Regions from separate parts of the Burkholderia oklahomensis C6786 genome, predicted to be linked through region 1. Evidence: predicted binding sites of a transcription regulator. Region 1 holds the regulator's gene; each other region holds the start of a gene.

Region 1 (2,269 bases):
CCATCCCGGAGAAGCCGCTGCGGTTCACGACGACGTCGTTGAACGCGAGCGCGTGATAGATCGGCTCGCCGTTGCGCACGATGCGGGACTCGAGCAGCGTGCGTTCCTCGCGCTCGAAGCTGCCCGCGAGCATCATCGGCACGACGTCCTGCATGTCGGACGCCGGGATGTCGGTGATGAAGCCGAGCCGGCCGTGGTTGATGCCGATGAGCGGCGTCTTGTACGGCGCGAGCTGGCGGCCGATGCCGAGCATCGTGCCGTCTCCGCCCAGCACGACCGCGACGTCGGCGCGCGCGCCGATCTCGGCGGGCGTGAGCGCCGGGTAGCCCGTGCTGCCGATCGCCTGCGCGGTGTCGGCCTCGAACACGACTTCGAAGCCGCGTTTCGCGATGCACGCGGCAAGCGACGCCAGCGGCTCGGCGATCCCTGGCGTGTTGCTGCGCCCGACGAGCGCGACGGTATGGAATTGGTGGCCGATTTTCATGCCGGCATTACACCATAGCTCGATGACGAAAAGAACCGCCCGCCGGCCCGGGGACGGCAAAACGGGTGGGGAACGGACGATGCGCGCGGGACGCTCGCGGGCGCCGCCCGGTTGCGCTAAAATTTTCCGTCATGTTAGATCCACGCGCACGAACCCTCCTCAAGACTCTGATCGAGCGGTATATCGCCGACGGTCAGCCGGTCGGATCGCGCACGTTGTCTCGTTATTCCGGGCTCGAGCTGAGCCCGGCGACGATCCGCAACGTGATGTCCGACCTGGAGGAGCTCGGCCTCGTGTCGAGCCCGCACACGTCGGCGGGGCGCGTGCCGACGCCGCGCGGCTACCGCCTCTTCGTCGACACGATGCTGACGGTCGAGTCGCCGATCGACGCCGACGCCGTCACGCGGCTCGTGCAGACCACGCTGCAGGCGGGCGATCCGCAGCAGAAGGTCGTCGCGGCCGCGGCGAGCGTGCTGTCGAACCTGTCGCAGTTCGCGGGCGTCGTGCTGACGCCGCGCCGCAGCCACGTGTTCAAGCAGATCGAGTTCCTGCGCCTGTCGGACAAGCGGATCCTCCTCATCATCGTGACGCCCGAAGGCGACGTGCAGAACCGCATGATCGCGACGCAGCGCGACTACACGCCCTCGCAGCTCACCGAGGCGTCGAACTACATCAACGCGCACTTCGCCGGCCTGTCGTTCGACGAGGTGCGCCGCCGGCTGCGCGAGGAGATCGACGAACTGCGCGGCGACATGACGGCGCTGATGCACGCGGCCGTCACGGCGAGCACCGAGGAGGCCGACGACGAGGACACCGTGCTGATCTCCGGCGAGCGCAACCTGCTCGAAGTGGCGGATCTTTCGTCCGACATGGCGCGGCTGCGCAAGCTGTTCGACGTGTTCGACCAGAAGACGAGCCTCCTGCAGCTTCTCGACGTGTCGAGCCACGCGCAGGGCGTGCAGATCTTCATCGGCGGCGAATCGACGCTCGTGCCGATCGACGAAATGAGCGTCGTGACGGCCCCGTACGAGGTCAACGGCAAGATCGTCGGCACGCTCGGCGTGATCGGGCCGACGCGGATGGCCTACAACCGCGTGATTCCGATCGTCGACATCACCGCGCGCCTCCTGTCGCTGGCGCTCAGCCAGCAGTAACCGGTTCCACCCGCGCTTCATCGCCGTTTCATCACACGTTTGCGGCGTCCCGCGCCGTTTTCCCTCGATCGAGTCCGTCATCGGCATCGTGCCGGCGCGCCGCGCGCAGCGCAATCGGCCGGACGGCCGACTGGTGGGCCCGGGCCGCCCCGCTATAATGAGTGTCGTTCGATTCGGTGCTCCGGCACGATCTTTCCATGCGTTTTGACCTCGAACCGCCGTCGCAGGCGTCGGCCGCTCACCGCGTCGCCGTGCTGCTCGTCAACCTGGGCACGCCCGACGAGCCGACGCCGCGCGCGGTGCGCCGCTATCTCGCGCAGTTCCTGTCCGACCCGCGCGTCGTCGAGATCCCGCAGGCCGTCTGGCAGGTGATCCTGCGCACGCTGATCCTGCCGCTGCGCAGCCGCGCGTCCGCGAAGAAGTACGCGGCCGTCTGGATGCCCGAGGGCTCGCCGCTGCGCGTCCATACGGAGCGTCAGGTCGAGTGCTTGCGGCCGCTCTTCGCGGCGAACGGCTACCGGGTGATCGTCGACCACGCGATGCGCTACGGCACGCCGAGCATCGCCGACGTGCTCTCGCAACTGAAGCGCGCGGGCGCCGAGCGGGTGCTGCTGCTGCCGATGTATCCGCA
Region 2 (2,269 bases), on a different replicon from region 1:
AGGCCGGTTTCCTCGGCGATCACCTGGCCGCCCGCCAGGATCGCGATGTCCTCCAGCAGCGCCTTGCGGCGGTCGCCGAAGCCGGGCGCCTTGACCGCGACGGTCTTCAGGATGCCTCGAATGTTGTTGACGACGAGCGTCGCCAGCGCTTCGCCCTCGACGTCCTCGGCGACGATGAGGAGCGGCCGTCCCGCTTTCGCGACCTGCTCGAGCACCGGCAGCAGATCGCGGATGTTCGAGATCTTCTTGTCGTGCAGCAGGATGAACGGGTCGTCGAGCACCGCGAGCTGTCGGTCGGGATTGTTGATGAAGTACGGCGACAGATAGCCGCGATCGAACTGCAGCCCTTCGACGACATCGAGCTCGTCGGCGAGCGACTTGCCGTCCTCGACGGTGATCACGCCTTCCTTGCCGACGCGGTCGATCGCCTCGGCGATCCGCTGGCCGATCGATTCCTCGCCGTTCGCCGAGATCGTCGCGACCTGCGCGATCTCCTTGCTCGTCGTGGTCGGCTTGCTGATCTTCTTCAGCGCTTCGACCGCGGCCAGCACGGCCTTGTCGATGCCGCGCTTCAGATCGAGCGGATTCAGGCCCGCGGCGACGTACTTCTGCCCTTCGCGAACGATCGCCTGCGCGAGCACGGTCGCGGTCGTCGTGCCGTCGCCCGCCGCGTCGCTCGTCTTCGACGCGACTTCCTTCACGAGCTGCGCGCCGATGTTCTGCACCTTGTCCGCAAGCTCGATCTCCTTCGCGACCGACACGCCGTCCTTCGTGACGACGGGCGCGCCGAAGCTGCGCTCGAGCACGACATTGCGGCCTTTCGGGCCGAGCGTGACCTTCACCGCGTTCGCGAGCAGATTGACGCCTTCGACGAGCTTCGTGCGCGCGCCGTCGTGAAAAATGATTTCTTTCGCTGCCATGACTCGACGCTCCTCAGGAATGAACGACTGCGACGATGTCTTCTTCGCGCAGCACCAGCAATTCGTTGCCGTCGACCTTCACGGACTGCCCGGCGTACTTGCCGAACAGCACGCGCTCGCCGACCTTCACGTCGGGTTCGACACGCTTGCCGTCGGCGTCGCGCCGGCCGGGACCGACCGCGACGATCTCGCCCTGATCGGGCTTTTCCGCCGCGCTGTCCGGGATGACGATACCCGACGCGGTCTTGGTTTCCTGGTCGAGTCGCTTGACGACGACGCGATCGTGCAGCGGACGTAGGCTCATTCTCAGGTTTCCTTATCGAAGTCGTTGGCACTTGGGTTCGATGAGTGCCAATCCGGTGTCGAGTATAGAAACGCGCGGTCGATCGCTCCAATAACGGATTCGCACAAACTTATCGGCGAATCGCATTAGGGATCGGCGGTCGGCCTGGCGGCCGGCCGCGCTCGAAGAACGCGCCGAGGAACGCCGCCGCTTCGTCCGAGATGCCGATGATCTTGTTCGTCGCCTGCCGATAGAACTTGAAATTGAGCTCGGTCCCGGGTTGGCCGTCGCTCCAGTCGGTGAAGCGCCTGAGCTCGCTTCGCCCCAGCGGCCGCTTCGCCAGCGCGGTGCGCTTGATGGCGAGGCTCACGCGCGGCGTTTGCCGGTCGATGCCGGGCGTCTTCGCGACGGCTTCGGCGAAAGTCACGACGCCGCGCGCGATGAGGCCTTGCCCACCCTCGTTCTCGCTCGCGAATACGAAAATCGTGTCGCCCCCGGCGATATGCTTGCCGCCGTACATCGTCTTTTGCGCAGTGAACGCGAACGTCTTCGCCTGCGGATCGCTCACTTCGGCTTTGATCGCGAATGCCATGCCTCGCCTCCGCCCGCAGAAAATTATGTTGTCGTTCCGGCCGGCCATCTGCGCGCCGTCGCTCCCGCAATGGGAGCGAGGGCCGTTCAACACTGCCGGTTAGCGCGCGCCGACCTTGCGCTGCCGCCACAGGCACAGCAGATCGCACGCGATGTGCGCGGCCGCGATCGCGGTGATCTCGCTCTGGTCGTACGCGGGCGCGACTTCGACGACGTCCGCGCCGATCAGGTTCACGCCGCCCAGGCCGCGCACGATCGCGAGCGCCTGCGCGGACGACAGCCCGCCCGCGACCGGCGTGCCCGTGCCCGGCGCGAACGCGGGATCGAGGCAGTCGATGTCGAACGTCAGATAGGCGGGCCGATCGCCGACGATCGAGCGGATGCGTTCGAGCGCCGCGCGCGGACCGTGCTCGTGCACCCACGCGGCGTCGAGCACGTCGATGCCGAGATAGTCGTCGTTCCACGTGCGGATGCC
Region 3 (2,269 bases), 170 kb from region 1:
AACGGCAATCCGGTGACGGGCGCGGTCAGCGGTCTCGTGGGCGCGCTGCCCGTCAGCAATCCGGCCGGCGCGCTGACGAGCGCAGCGAACAACGTGGCAGGCGCGATCGCGACCGTCGCAGGCAGCAATCCGGCTGCGGCTGTCGGCGGCACGGTCGGCGGCGTCGCAGGCGCGCTGACGGGGGCGGCAGGCACCGGCGTCGCAGCGGGCTCGCAGCTCGGAAGCGTCGGCTCCGCGCTGATGGGTTCGGGCGCGACCTCGGCCGGGAAGGTGTTGACGTCGGGCGGCAACGCGTTCGGCGGCGCGGCGGCCGCAACCGGCTCGCTGCTGTCGACGGGCGCCGTTGCCGCGAGCACGGTCGTCAACTCGGTGGGCTCGTCGGTCGGTGCGGTGGTGGCGTCGCTGCCGAACCTGACGGTCTCGTCGTCGAAGTCGGCGGCTCCGGCGTCGAATCCGCTCGCTCCGGTCACGTCGGCGATCGCGACGCTCGCCGGCGCGCTGCCGAAGTAATGCGGCGCGGCGCGTCCCGACGATGCTGCGGGACGCGCCTATAGTAACTAGCCGGAAGCAATTGACCGGAACACGGAGCAGGCGGCATGGCGGCGACGCCATGCCGCCTTGTCGTTTCGGCTCGGGATTTGTCGTCCGAGCCACGGGCTGGGCAAGGGCGGCGGCGCGCCGGCATCCGTCCGGCGGCATCGGTGGAGCCGCGGGTCGGGCAGGCGGATCGGCTTGGACGTAAGGATTATGTATGCGATGATCGTGCGTTCGGCGCCGATCGAGTCAACGGGGGCAAATCCGCCTCGGATCCGTCCCGACGATGCGCGCGGCGGCTCGCGCCGCATTTCGCCCCAATGGTGGGTTTCGCTTCAAGTTATTGTTTCGATTGAGATTTTTTCGCGATCCGACGGCGCACCTCCGGCTATTTCCCCCGGATTTCCCCGCGCCGAAATTTTGCTGAATCGCTGGCGATTCCACTTCTTGAATTTGTCAAAACCCGTCCATATAATTAGCACTCGCTGCACGAGAGTGCTAACAATTCCTGCCGGTCGGCGAGCCGTCCGGCAGTTTCCCTCAGCGTTCTTCAGTCTCAATCAAGAGAGGAGTGAATATGAATCTTCGTCCGTTGCACGATCGCGTGATCGTCAAGCGCCTGGATCAGGAAACCAAGACCGCCTCGGGCATCGTCATTCCCGACGCAGCCGCTGAGAAGCCGGATCAAGGTGAAGTTCTGGCCATCGGTCCGGGCAAGCGCGATGACAAGGGCGCTCCGATCGCTCTCGACGTGAAGGTCGGCGATCGCGTGCTGTTCGGCAAATACGCAGGCCAAACCGTCAAGGTCGACGGCCAGGAACTGCTCGTGATGCGCGAAGAAGACATCATGGCCGTGGTCAACGCTCAGTAAGCGTTCGCCAACGGATCACATTCTCAAAGATCTCAAGGAGTTAGAAGATGGCAGCTAAAGACGTCGTATTCGGCGATTCCGCACGCGCGAAGATGGTCGAAGGCGTGAACATTCTCGCCAACGCTGTGAAGGTCACGCTGGGTCCGAAGGGCCGCAACGTGGTGCTCGAGCGCAGCTTCGGCGGCCCGACGGTCACGAAGGACGGTGTGTCGGTCGCGAAGGAAATCGAGCTGAAGGACAAGCTCCAGAACATGGGCGCGCAAATGGTCAAGGAAGTGGCTTCCAAGACCAGCGACAACGCCGGCGACGGCACGACGACGGCAACCGTGCTCGCGCAATCGATCGTGCGCGAAGGCATGAAGTACGTCGCGTCGGGCATGAACCCGATGGATCTGAAGCGCGGCATCGACAAGGCCGTGGCCGCTGCAGTGGAAGAGCTGAAGAAGATCAGCAAGCCCTGCACGACGAACAAGGAAATTGCACAGGTCGGCTCGATCTCGGCGAACAGCGACTCGTCGATCGGCGATCGCATCGCTGAAGCGATGGACAAGGTCGGCAAGGAAGGCGTGATCACCGTCGAAGACGGCAAGTCGCTCGCCGACGAGCTGGACGTCGTCGAAGGCATGCAATTCGACCGCGGCTACCTGTCGCCGTACTTCATCAACAACCCGGACAAGCAAGTCGCCGTCCTGGAAAACCCGTTCGTGCTGCTGCACGACAAGAAGGTGTCGAACATCCGTGACCTGCTGCCGGTGCTCGAGCAAGTCGCGAAGGCTGGCCGTCCGCTGCTGATCATCGCCGAAGACGTCGAAGGCGAAGCGCTCGCCACGCTGGTCGTGAACAACATCCGCGGCATCCTGAAGA

What was found. The regulator HrcA, encoded in region 1, represses chaperone genes, less so after heat shock. The targets are predictions, from matches to a motif close to TTAGCACTCNNNNNNNNNGAGTGCTAA.
Region 2: a site for HrcA is predicted at 1,249-1,275, ahead of groES (co-chaperone GroES). Genes of this name have one in related genera too.
Region 3: a site for HrcA is predicted at 1,010-1,036, ahead of groES (co-chaperone GroES). Genes of this name have one in related genera too.

The regions. Positions count from the first base shown of each region.
Region 1 is NZ_CP009555.1:2,452,537-2,454,805, forward strand. Features, by position in the region: gene BG90_RS11070 (NAD kinase) at 1-484, opposite strand, end outside; gene hrcA (heat-inducible transcriptional repressor HrcA) at 616-1,638, shown strand; gene hemH (ferrochelatase) at 1,836-2,269, shown strand, end outside.
Region 2 is NZ_CP009556.1:2,833,762-2,836,030, forward strand. Features, by position in the region: gene groL (chaperonin GroEL) at 1-920, opposite strand, end outside; gene groES (co-chaperone GroES) at 934-1,224, opposite strand; gene BG90_RS30140 (hypothetical protein) at 1,334-1,795, opposite strand; gene speB (agmatinase) at 1,895-2,269, opposite strand, start outside.
Region 3 is NZ_CP009555.1:2,617,960-2,620,228, forward strand. Features, by position in the region: gene BG90_RS11765 (hypothetical protein) at 1-510, shown strand, start outside; gene groES (co-chaperone GroES) at 1,112-1,405, shown strand; gene groL (chaperonin GroEL) at 1,453-2,269, shown strand, end outside.